Regions from separate parts of the Parashewanella spongiae genome, predicted to be linked through region 1. Evidence: predicted binding sites of a transcription regulator. Region 1 holds the regulator's gene; each other region holds the start of a gene.
The links. The regulator sigma-54, encoded in region 1, starts transcription at its own class of promoters, with help from an activator protein. The targets are predictions, from matches to a motif close to GTTGGCACGNNNNTNGNNT.
Positions count from the first base shown of each region.

Region 2: the regulator sigma-54 is predicted to act here: its motif matches at 2,305-2,323, upstream of E2I05_RS05500 (YggN family protein).
Region 3: the regulator sigma-54 is predicted to act here: its motif matches at 2,458-2,476, upstream of E2I05_RS14280 (flagellar hook-length control protein FliK).

Region 1 is NZ_CP037952.1:5,044,477-5,048,795, reverse strand. Features, by position in the region: gene rapZ (RNase adapter RapZ) at 1-51, opposite strand, end outside; gene ptsN (PTS IIA-like nitrogen regulatory protein PtsN) at 48-491, opposite strand; gene hpf (ribosome hibernation-promoting factor, HPF/YfiA family) at 494-781, opposite strand; gene E2I05_RS19985 (RNA polymerase factor sigma-54) at 815-2,287, opposite strand; gene lptB (LPS export ABC transporter ATP-binding protein) at 2,346-3,077, opposite strand; gene lptA (lipopolysaccharide transport periplasmic protein LptA) at 3,074-3,625, opposite strand; gene lptC (LPS export ABC transporter periplasmic protein LptC) at 3,612-4,169, opposite strand; gene kdsC (3-deoxy-manno-octulosonate-8-phosphatase KdsC) at 4,166-4,319, opposite strand, start outside.
Region 2 is NZ_CP037952.1:1,434,139-1,438,457, forward strand. Features, by position in the region: gene E2I05_RS05485 (oxidative damage protection protein) at 1-257, opposite strand, end outside; gene mutY (A/G-specific adenine glycosylase) at 260-1,336, opposite strand; gene trmB (tRNA (guanosine(46)-N7)-methyltransferase TrmB) at 1,447-2,163, shown strand; gene E2I05_RS05500 (YggN family protein) at 2,380-3,186, shown strand; gene E2I05_RS05505 (LysR family transcriptional regulator) at 3,848-4,319, shown strand, end outside.
Region 3 is NZ_CP037952.1:3,626,753-3,631,071, reverse strand. Features, by position in the region: gene fliI (flagellar protein export ATPase FliI) at 1-803, shown strand, start outside; gene fliJ (flagellar export protein FliJ) at 1,183-1,632, shown strand; gene E2I05_RS14285 (hypothetical protein) at 1,629-2,222, opposite strand; gene E2I05_RS14280 (flagellar hook-length control protein FliK) at 2,602-4,020, shown strand; gene fliL (flagellar basal body-associated protein FliL) at 4,085-4,319, shown strand, end outside.

The sequences.
Region 1 (4,319 bases):
AGCAACGGATTTTCCTGAGCCACTTCGACCGGAAACAATGACCAGCTTCATTGCGTTATCACCTGGTAGAGTTCTTGTTCATCGTGGATACGACGTAACTGTTTTAAGGTTTGCTTGTCACTGAGTTTTTCAGCAACGGCTGACAATGTGGTTAAATGCTGCTGGCATTGATCAGATGGCACCAATAAAGCAAACAAAATATCAACGGGTTGCTTATCAATGGCTTCAAATTGAACTGGCTGTTCACATTTGATAAGTGCGGCAATCGGAGTATCAATACTGTCTAATCGACCATGTGGTATTGCAATGCCATTACCGATACCTGTACTGCCCATTTTTTCTCGGCTCAATAGGCTTTCGAATATTTCTTGGCCTGATAAATCAGGGTACTGAGCGGCAATTAAATCGCTGATCAGCTCTAATACTTTCTTTTTGCTACCAGGTGTTGCACAAGTTGTGCATTCTGGTTTCAGGATGATTTTAAGTTCCATCATCAATAGTTAGTCAGCTTTTGTTTGTGTTTAATCACTTGTCTATCCAGTTTATCAAGTAAGGTATCAATCGCCGCATACATCTCAACGTGTTGTGATTTGGCATATACTTCTTTTCCTCTGAGCAAAATGGTTGCTTCAGCGGTTTGATTGGTTTTTTGTACGTTTAAAACAACGCGCACATTATTGATCTGTTCACTATGACGTTCAAGTTTTGCAAACTTATTGCTGACGTATTCTCTAAGTGATTGAGTGACTTCACGTTCCTGCCCAGTAATATTAATTTGCATATCCATTGCCTCCTGCTTGTGTTTTTTAAGTCATTACAAACTCTTGCGCTGATTTGATGGTGGTATTAGCATTGCTTCTCGGTATTTGGCTATTGTGCGCCTTGCAACATTAATTCCTTGTTCTGCCAGTAATTGCGCCATTTTATTATCGCTCAATGGCTTCTTTTGATTCTCAGCAGCAACTAATTTTTTAATGAATGCCCTGATGGCCGTTGATGAACATTCACCGCCATCGTCGGTCGCGACATGGCTAGAGAAAAAGTACTTAAGCTCAAAAACACCTCTTGGGGTATGCATGAACTTTTGTGTCGTTACCCGAGATATCGTCGACTCATGCATTTCTACTTCTTCTGCCACGTCATTGAGGATCATGGCTTTCATGGCTTCAGGGCCATGCTCAAGAAAAGCTTGCTGATTTTTAACGATGCAATTGGATACCTTTAATAAGGTATCATTACGACTCTCTATACTTTTTATAAACCATTTTGCATCTTGCAGGTGCCCACGTAAAAACTGTCCATCAGCATTGCCGCGACTTGTTTTAGCAAGCGCAGCATATTGTTGGTTAACCCCTACTTTTGGCATATTGTTGGGGTTAAGCTCTACGTGCCAGCGACCACTTTTTTTGGTTACTGATACATCCGGTATCACATAATCATCCGTCGTTTGACCAATGGATAAGCCCGGTCTAGGGTCTAAAGTTTGAATAAGTGCTATCGCCTCTTTTAGCTGAGCTTCTTTAAGCTTAGTTTTTTTCATCAGAGTTCGAAAGTCACGAGTAGCAATCAAGGGTAAAAATTCATGGGCTAACTGTTTTGTGACTTCTAGTAATGGTGTTTCGGGATCAATATGAGAAAGCTGAATTGATAAACATTCACTGATGTCTCTGGCGCCTACACCGATAGGATCGAAGTGCTGAACCCGTTTTAATACCGCTTCTACCTCGTCGAGTTCTACTTCTGGATCTCCCATTGCTTCAAGAATATCTTCGGTGGTTTGGGTTAAGTAACCACGTTCGTCAATGGCTTCGATAATGGTAGTGGCGATGGCAGCATCAATGTCAGTGAAAGGTGTGAGGTTTTTTTGCCATTCTAAATGTTCAAATAAACCGTGGCTGGTTGCTCCATGAAATGGCGTGTCATCATCAGAAATCATAGCACCAGAGCTTGAGTTTGGTGCAGCGGTATACACTTCATCCCACGTGGTGTCGACGGGCAGCTCTTCTGGCATTGAGTCTTGAGTCATGGCATCGGAGGTGTCAACGGCAGCGGTTTCTACTGGAGTAGAATCTTCGCTGGTGTCATGGCTATCTGTATTAAGGTTTTCACTGGTGTCGGTATCACCAAATTGTTCTTCATCGAGTTCTAATAGTGGGTTTGACTCAAGAGCTTGTTGGATTTCTTGCTGCAACTCTAACGACGACAACTGCAATAAGCGAATGGCTTGTTGCAGTTGAGGCGTCATGGTTAGACTTTGTCCCAACTTGAGCTGGAGTGACGCTTTCATGTTACCGCTATTCCCTTATTGTTATTTTTTCGTAAAAAACGTTGGCTTCATGCCTTAACTATAACGTGAATTGTTCGCCTAAGTACACTGCTCTGACTTGCTGATTATCTAATATTTCTTCCGGCGTGCCTTCGGCGATTAAGTTACCGTGACTGACAATATAAGCACGTTCACAAACATCCAGTGTTTCCCGCACATTGTGATCAGTGATTAATACGCCCAAACCGCGATCACGCAACTGTTCGATAATTTTTTTGATATCAATCACTGAAATAGGGTCAACACCGGCAAATGGTTCATCCAATAAAATGAACTGAGGATTAGCCGCCAAAGCGCGTGCAATTTCAACACGGCGGCGTTCACCACCAGACAATGACATGCCTAGATTGTCTCGAATGTGAGTAATGTGGAATTCTTCGAGCAAGTGTTCAAGTTGCTCTGAACGTTCGTTGACGCTTAAGTCTTTACGAGTTTGCAATACCGCCATGATGTTATCAAATACCGACAACTTTCTGAAAATACTGGCCTCTTGCGGTAAGTAACCTATGCCTTTGCGAGCGCGTAGGTGCATAGGGTCAAGGGTTAAATTGTCATCATCGATCAGGATTTCACCGAGATCGCTTTTTACCAGACCAACAACCATGTAGAAAGTGGTGGTTTTACCTGCACCATTGGGCCCGAGTAACCCAACGATTTGACCCGTTGAAATCGTTAAACTGACATCTTTAACGACTTGACGATTTTTATAACTTTTGGCGAGATGTTTGGCTGTTAAGGTTTTCTGAGTCATTGTTTTTTCTCAGTTTGAGCTTTTTTTTTGTCTTTCTCTTGCTTATTCAGCTTTTGGTAGTTGTCAGCAGGAATAACCGTTCTAACTCGGCTGTTACCATCTGAAGAGCTTTCTGCAATAGCGTGTTGATTTTCAATGTTATAACGAATGACTTCAGCGGTCCACTTGCTACCACCCACATCTAAAATGGCATTTCCGGATAGCACTAACGTACCCGTTTTTTTATCGTAACGAATTTTTTTTGCACTCGCCGTACCCTGTTGACCGTCATCCAATATTTGAAAAAATGTAGCAGGATTTCCTAAAACAGTTAAAATTTTATTGCCATTTTGTTTATCATTAAAAGCATTCAACTCTTCAGCGTTAATTTTGATTGTGCCTTGAGTGATTTTGACATTGCCTTTATAAAAAATAAGGTTATTTTGAAAATCGGCTTCAGAATGATCCGCGTCAATTTCAATGATTTGATTGATGTCGTCCAGTTTAGCTATCGAAGGTGTTGCTAATAGGCAACACATAATAGCCATTAATATTTTACTTTGCTTCATAAGTTCCTGTTACCTGACTGTTCAAACGGATGGTCTGAGCATTTTTATCAGCAAACATGCCTTTCCCCTGACTATTAAAACTGTTTCCTTTGATGTATACCATTTCTTCGGTTGTCATGGTTTTTGTTATCAAATCCATTTCTAAGGCGTTGGTATTGACACTTTGTAGCGGCTCTTGAAGATCAACGGCTTGTAATGTGACATCGCCTTGCAAGTATACCTTGCCCATGTCCTTCTGAAACTGTCCTTTTTCGGCAGTTATCCGCCATGGACTGGTTCTATCAGTACCGTATACGATGTATACTGGTTGTGTAAATAATGTCACATTATTATCTTGGTAATGCTCCATGTGCTTAGCTGTAACTCGGCTGCTTATCAGGCCTTGTTCATTGAACTCTGCACTGCGCAGATCTGTGGCAACATAGTCTGGCTGTTCAACACTTGGGAGATTATTTTCTTTTTGGCTTTGTTTTACTTGCACTTGCCAATATAAATACAAGGCGGTGCCAAAAAATAAAACAATCGCTATCGTAACGCGATTCATACACTCATGCCTTGTGCTGATTCAAACAATCCCTGACTTTGCAGTATTAAATCCGTTAATTCCCTCACCGCGCCGTGGCCACCTTTCGTGTACGTGATCATGTCTGTGTGTTTTTTCACATAAGGATGCCCGTCAGCGACACAAACCGAC
Region 2 (4,319 bases), 1.9 Mb from region 1:
ACGTAGCCTTCAACTGTTACATCTTTGCCTTCAAACAAAAATTCAATCATGTTTATTTCTAGAAAGCTGCGGTCTTCAGCATTCATCATGTTGAGCTTGTTTTCGTTGATAAGCATAGTTTGCTTTTTTTGCCATAGCCCCCAAGCTTCTTTACAAATATTGTCGAAAATACGTTTTCCAATATCACCTGGGTAGAGTTGAAAATCTAAACCATCAGCTTCTTTTTTTAAATATACGCAGTTGACTGTGCGAGCCATAATTAATCCTCTTTAGTGGTCGCTTTAACTTCAGCTAAAACACGTTCTGTGGCGGCAGCGAGTCCAACTTTATCTGGTGTGATTAGGTCATACCAAAGACCAGAGTAATTGTTGGTGTAAGTGGCTTCCATCACTTGATTATTGATTGAGTTTAAGTTTATCAGAGTCGCCGACACATCTAAATGAAAGTGGCTAAAGGTATGACGAAAACTAGACAATTTTTGCTGTTTAACTTTAGTTAAGTTGTGATTTTGTATATGCGTTTGTAATTCGTCACTTGTGCTGAACTCGGGAAAACACCAAAGTCCGCCCCAAATACCTTCAGAGGGACGTTGTTTTAGTAACACTTTTTTGTGCTCTAAGAGTACTAAAAAATGTGCTTGTCGGGTGGGCTTATCAGTTTTTGGTTTTTTTCCAGGAAAGTCAGTTTGACGCCCCTGTAACTGTGCTTGGCAATCGATAGCAATAGGGCACTCTGAACATTTTGGTTTGCTTCGAGTACAAATTGCAGAGCCGATATCCATTATGGCTTGATTGTATTTCTCAATACCTTTTTGCGGAGTATAGCGTTCAGCTTGCTCCCACAGTTGATTTTCTATTGGCTTTTTACCGGGCCAGCCTTCAATGGCAGCGTGTCGAGCTAAAACCCTTTTTACATTGCCATCAAGAATAGCAAAGTACTTACCGCAAGCTAGTGATAAAACGGCGCCAGCTGTTGATCGCCCAATACCAGAAAGTGCGACTACATCGTCAAAGGTATCAGGAAACGTGCCACTATATTTATCACGTATGGTTTGTGCGGCCTTGTGTAAATTGCGAGCTCTGGCGTAATAACCTAAACCAGTCCAATGATGGAGTACCTCGTCTTGGGTTGCGTTTGCCAGTGAAACAACGTCAGGAAAGCTACTCAAGAACTTGTTAAAGTAAGGGGTTACAGTCGTCACTTGAGTTTGCTGTAGCATGACTTCTGAAATCCACACTTTATATGGAGTCTTATCAAGCTGCCATGGGAGAGTCTTACGACCAAATTTGTCGTACCAATTGATTATACGATTGGAGAAGCTATGTAAATTTTTCATGGCGGAAGTGTAATAGTGATCTTCTCCCTAAACAAGAAGCTTGCACTTAAAGCACAAGTTTGGATAATGCACCTTCTTTTCTGCATCGCTAAATTTAATTTGAGGCAACAATGAGCGAAGTTACTACGGCTGAGTTTAATGAAGAAGGCAAATACCTTCGTAAAGTAAGAAGTTTTGTTTTACGAGAAGGACGTTTGACTAAAGGACAGGCGCAGGCGATCGAATCTCATTGGGCATCAATGGGGTTGGAATATACGCCAGAAGGTATTGATCTAAATACTATCTTCAATCGAGAAGCTGATACTGTGTTAGAAATTGGCTTTGGTATGGGCGCATCACTTGTGGAAATGGCTGCCGCTGCCCCAAATAATAACTATATAGGTATTGAAGTACATAAACCTGGTGTTGGTACTTGTCTAGCTGGTGCCGCTGAAGCCAATATCACTAACCTACGTGTTTACCATCATGATGCAGTGGAAGTTTTAGAAAACAGTATTGCAGATGGTTCTTTAGCTCGTGTGCAATTATTCTTCCCTGATCCTTGGCATAAAAAGCGTCATCACAAGCGTCGTATCGTTCAACTTGAGTTTGTAGAGTTATTAAGACGCAAGCTTAAAGTAGGTGGTGTTTTTCATATGGCTACAGATTGGGAAAACTACGCTGAACACATGCTTGAAATTATGAATGCTGCGCCGGGGTATAGAAATCAATCTCAGACAGATAATTATGTTCCTCGTCCAGAATATAGACCCCTAACAAAATTCGAAGCTCGTGGTCAACGCTTAGGGCATGGTGTATGGGACTTAATGTTTGAACGTGAAGCTTAAAAACATTTATTTTTTCCACGCAAAACTAAGAGTTAGTAAATTTCACTAACTCTTAGTTTAAAATAGTTAACTTTTTAATCCGTTTGAACACATCTATTCATTAAATCTAATTTAAATTCAAGCTAATCAGTATGTTGACGTGTTGGCTTATTTCCTGCTTTATCACTATCAGTTAACACCTTATTTACTAATTTTGATTAAAAAAGGAATTTATCTATGACTTATAAAAAAACATCCACAGCACTTATTATTAGTGCACTATTTTCTACAACTGCAGCATTAGCTCATGAAAATAAGGATTCTGAATGTGATGTTGCCCTGAACTATGATATTTCATTGACCTCTGACAGCTTGGTTGTAAGTGATAATGGCAAAGAAAAGTATCGAATTGAAGATAATAAGCTATTTGTACTGGGTAAAAAAATACCTCTCGATAGTAGACAATCTCAATTGTTGAATAAGTACAGTGATGAAATGTCAGATCAAGTACCTGAAGTGATTGAACTGGTCAATGATGCTGTTGAAATGGCATCAGGTGCAGTGAGTATTGCCTTAACTCCTCTTTTAGGAGATACGGCAGGTGCGAAAATGGATGACATGATGAAAGGTATCGAAGCACGAGTGGCCGAAGTTGCTTATCAAAATGGAGATGAATATTACTTAGGAGCCACAGAATCAACACTTGAGAATGTTTTTGATGAAGAGTTTGAAAAAGAAATTGAAACCGCAGTTCAAAGCTCAATTGGCAGCATAATGATGGCTGTAGGGGGACAACTGATGTCTTCAGAAGGAGGGAGCTTTGAAGAAAAAATAGCTTCTTTTGAAAAGAAAATGGAAGGGATTGGCTCTCAAATTGAATCGCAAGTAGAAGTACAATCGGCCAATTTTGAGCAAAAAGCAGAGCTGATGTGTGAGAATTTTAAATCTCTTGCCACTTTGGAAGAGCAAGTGAGAAATGAAATCCCTGAGTTAGCGGATTTTGTCGTTGCAGTTAATGAATCTGAGTATAAAAACTTAAAGTAATACAATTACAGTAATTAATCTCTCACTCAGCAAGAGCTAAAGGGTTTCAGTACAAGGCACAAGCTCGAAGTACTATCGGGATAATTCAAGTGCTTGTAACGCAGTAATGGAACCCTTTAGCCTTGCCCTTCGGGAGCTTGTATGTGCTCAAATTACTTCTCAAAATTGTCTTGACGTAGCAATGTAATAACGACAGCTTTGTATGTCGGTAACAACTATGCCTTCATCAATTTCGATTGCACTTTGAGCACATACATAGCTCTGAGTTGAGCATTTAATTACTGTAATTGGTATAAAAAGTATCTTCACCTCGTAGTACCTCCCTTTAACGGCATCACAAGATGTCGTTTTTTTATTAAAAAGACAATGATTTTAGAGCTTTTACTTATTAGGAGAAGTACAGAAAATCAAGCTGTTATGAACTTTATGGTAAACACTGTGTTTCTAATGGTGGAATATTGTATATTCATTTTGGTATACTGCTAAAAAATAACAAAAATTCTGATTCATTTTTTAAATATATTTATAACGATGATACTTTGATACTTACATTTAATTTTTTGATTAAAGACCTAGTTATTAGGTTGGTCAATATATTTTAATAGTATCAATGTGTTGATAACAATAAATAATAATACTTGCATTGGTTGAGGCCACCTTTATGTTAGAACTATTAGAACCTATTGCGATTTTTACTCATGTCGCCCGCGCTGGTAGTTTCAGCTCTGCTGCTCGTAAATTAGGTATTTCCAAGTCGAAGGTGAGTACACAAGTTGCCGATCTAGAACATAAGCTTGGTATTCAACTGATCCAAAGAACTACCCGCAGTTTAAGTTTAACTGAAGCTGGAAGTTTACTTTATGAACGTGGCGAAGAATTGCTCAGAGATGTTGAGCAATCTGTTGCGAGCGTGCATAATTTAAATGAGTCTACCCGCGGTGTATTAAAGGTAGGCATTTCACAATCATTTGGTACTATGCATATCATACCTGCGTTACCTGATTTCATGGCTCGTCACCCAGAATTAGAATTACAAATTAGCTTATTAGATCATAAAGTTGATGTTGTTAACGAAGGCTTAGATTTATTATTGACTATGTCTGAGCAATTACCCTTAGGTATGGTGGCAAGGC
Region 3 (4,319 bases), 1.4 Mb from region 1:
TGTTAGGGATGATGACTCGCGGCACAACCGCAGACATTATTGTCGTTGGGTTAGTTGGCGAACGTGGCCGAGAAGTAAAAGAGTTTATCGAAGAAATATTAGGGCCAGAAGGTCGCGCACGTGCCGTTGTTGTTGCCGCGCCAGCTGATACATCTCCACTTGTGCGTTTACGAGCCTGTGAAACATCCACCAGAATCGCCGAGTATTTTCGTGATCTTGGCTACAACGTTTTATTATTAATGGATAGTTTAACAAGGTATGCCCAAGCTCAACGTGAAATTGCTTTAGCGGTAGGAGAGCCGCCCGCTACTAAAGGCTATCCGCCTTCAGTATTTGCGAAACTGCCTAAGTTGGTTGAGCGAGCCGGAAATGGCAGTGTAAACCAAGGGTCAATCACAGCATTTTATACCGTGCTAACAGAAGGTGATGATCAACAAGATCCTATTGCAGACGCTTCACGAGCCATTTTAGATGGTCATATCGTATTATCTCGCACACTCGCTGATTCAGGGCATTACCCTGCAATTGATATTGAAGCGAGTATCAGTCGTGTCGCACCTATGGTTGTTGATGAACAGCATCTTGATAGCACGCGTAAAGTGAAACAAATGTATTCTCATTATCAGCAAAATCGTGATTTGATATCAATTGGCGCTTATACCCAAGGTAGTGATCCTCAATTAGATAATGCGATTCGGTTACAACCTGCCATGAATGCTTTTTTGAGACAAGGCATGCGCGATGCGATCAGTTTTAATGATTGCGCCACGATGTTGAATCAACTTGCGGCGCAGTGTAAGTAATACCAATTACAGTAATTAAATTCCCAGCTCAGAGCTATGTATGTGTTCAAAGTACAATCGAAATAGATGAAGGCATAGTTGTTACCAACATACAAAGCTGTCGTTATTACATTGCTACGTCAAGACAATTTTGAGAAGTATTCTTTATAAACCAAAGTGAGCACATACAAGCTCCCGAAGGGCAAGGCTAAAGGGTTCCATTACTGCGTTACAAGCACTTGAATTATCCCGACAAAAGCACTAAGTGCGTTGAACGCCAGTTTTGTATGGCGGCCGTAGGGAATATAGTACTTCGAGCTTGTGCCTTGCACTGAAACCCTTTAGATTTTGCTGAGTGAGAGATTAATTACTGTAATTGGTATAAATAAGGCTTAAATTAATGGTGAAAAAAGACCCGCTGCAACTTGTACTACAACTCGCTAAAGACGCTGAAGAGCAAGCAAGTTTGCAATTACGCTCGGCAAAATCAGAGCACCAAAAAGCACGCCAACAACTTGACTCGCTCAATAATTATCGATTGGAGTACATGCAGCAAATGTCAGGGAAAGTGGGTTCGAATTTGAGTGCTTCTCAATATCACCAATTTCACCGTTTTGTTGGTCAAATCGATCAAGCTGTTGGACAACAAGTTGAGGCAGTCAAAAAAGCAGAACAACAACAAGGGTATCGCCAACAATATTGGATGGAAAAACAGCAAAAGCGAAAAGCGGTTGAAATGCTTTTAGAAAAAAAAGCAGTTAAACAACAAGTGACAGAAGCTAAATCTGAGCAAAAGCTTATCGATGAATTTGCCATTCAACAACTTTTTCGCAATAAAAAGGTTCGCTAAGAAAGAGCTAACAAGTTTTTGAGCACTTTGACACCCGCATCACACTCAAGTGAACCGTCTTTAATAAACCCTTCTGTAACTGCATAGATGTCTTGAGCACTGGCGCTAATAAACACGGAGTTGCTTACTCCACTGCGTATTAGGATTTCTAATGTGTCAGACATGCAAGACATTACGCTTTTTATTAATATTTGCGCTTGAATTTCTTGGAGTTTGTTTGGTGGCAAATTAAATTCTTCACCTAGTTTTTTCCATAAATGGTTCATTTCAACCATCGCCTTAGCGAACTTTGCTTTGTTGGTAGGAGCAAGTTTTATGAGTTCCAGTCGACAGCTTTCTTCATATGGAGGGGTTGGTAAAGAGGCTAATAGTTCTTTAATTTTAAATTTGATTGCTTCACATTTATCTTTGTGTTCCATAAAGTCAGAAAGACTCATAGAGTTTTTACAAGCCTCGCAATAACCGAATGTAACTATAAATGCTTTGTTTGGTCCAAACTTTAATTCTATATCAGGTTCGATATCCTCTGCTGGCCCTGAATGTAGTTGAGGCTCTATCTTGATAGGAATTGATATTATTGGGTTAGCCATGGTGTTACCTAATTGCTGATAATTGAGTGGATGATATAAAGTAATATAAGTCATTAATAGTTAACTTTAATTAATGGTTTGGATAAATGTTATACCAATTACTGTAATTGGTATTAGATAGCTTTCGGGAGTTCAGGAAAAAATATTAATCACTCAGGGTTTAATTCCTCGCCCCTCTGGGGTGTGGTGATTCATTGATTGTTTTTAGTTTGGTTATGCAAATCATGAACTCGGCTTTGGCATGAACATTGCTTGGTTTTGTGCGGTTAATGACAAATATTGACGTTATTTAATATTGGTATCATTGAGACTTTAAGCGAATTGCTGATTTTATCTACTGAAATAGGATTTTGGCTAGATAAGCAAAATGGAGGTTGTTGTGGCGCAAGTTAATGAAATGATTTTAAGTACAGGAGAAAACCTAGTACTAAGTAATTCAAAGGCCACTCAGAGCTATGCAAGTGTTAACGAACTTACTGCGTCAGATAAATTAGACTCTGGATTTTCCACGATTTTGGCTGAAGAATCCGTAAATCCAATTCGAGAAGTTTCGCCATCACCTCTGCCTGAAAAAACACCGTTTTCTGAGTTACTTACTGATGATTTATCGGGTAATGGCAATGTTAAAGAAGAAACGACACCTGATAAATTACTTATACAAATCAGTGCGGCTCAATCTTATAATACTGATTTAGACGAGTCACCGAGTGTGAGCGGTCAAATATTGCCGCATTTGCCACAAACTGAATTAGCGAAAGAAGCGGATATAAAATCACAAACCGAATTTTCAGATAATTTGTTATCACATTCAGAATTAATAAGCGCTGACAGTATTGAAGTTCCGACTCAAGTTGCTCAAGTACCTCAAAGCGGCATAAATACGGCTGGGCAAGACACGCAAAATATCGTGGCTACAAATACTTCAATGATTCAGCCTAAGTTAGAACCTGCATCGACACCACAACAGGCTTTATCAAGCTCTCTAGAAAGTACAACGGATGTATCTGCCAAGACATTCAGCAATTCTGAACTTGGTAAAACACTCAGTGGCGATGTCGATGGGAAAGCTGGCGTAATAAAAGATCTAAGCCAAGGTGGTTCTAATGAAGTAGCCAAACAAACACCAATACATACACCAATACAAACCCCAATAAAACTGGCTACTGAACCGGTAGCCAGTGAAGTCCTTGACGGTGACTTTCAAGTGGATGAAGGAGAGTTATTGAATTCATTGGAGAAAGCATCTTCAAATAGCCAGAACAATTCTTCACAGCTTACGAGTGGAATGAACCTTCTCAACAGGGCTGAGGGCCGTGTTGACACCCCACAGTTGCAGGTATCACTTAAGCAAGCTGGAGAACAAACTCCACCAATGCAGGAGATGATCCAGCGGTTTTCTCCAGTAATGAAGCAACAACTGATCGCAATGGTAAATAATGGCATTGGTCAGGCTGAAATTCGTTTGGATCCACCTGAACTCGGACATATGTTAGTAAAGATTCAAGTTCAGCAAGATCAAACACAAGTTCAGTTTCATGTGACGCAACCGGGAGCAAAAGAATTGCTCGAACAAGCGACACCAAGATTAAGAGATATGTTAGCTGAGCAAGGTATGGAGTTATCGGATAGTGAAATTTCTTATCATGATAACAATAGCCAAGAGCGGGGCGGGCAAGGCTCGGAGCAAGATGGTAATTCATCCTTGAATAGCGGATGGAATGAAACTGCAACAAATGATGAGCAGTTAGTACTGAATATAGCGTCAACTGAAGCTTCAGGTATAGATTATTATGCTTAATTCGGTAAGCTATACGGCTGTCTTATTGATATCTGGTTTCAAGAAGAAATTCTAAGAGGAAATTATGGCTGAAGAAGAGTCTCTGTCGCTTGAAGAACAAGCTCCGAAGAAAAAGAGTCCATTAATGCTAATTATCGTAGCGGTTGTAGTTTTACTTTTAGCTGGTGGCGGAACCTTTTGGTTTTTATCAGGAGATGACTCAGCATCAGAGCAAAAAATGGCAATGGAAAACGGCGATGAAATGTCGATGGAAGAAAAGCCAAGTGATGAAGAAGCTATATATGTACCGATGCCGGGAC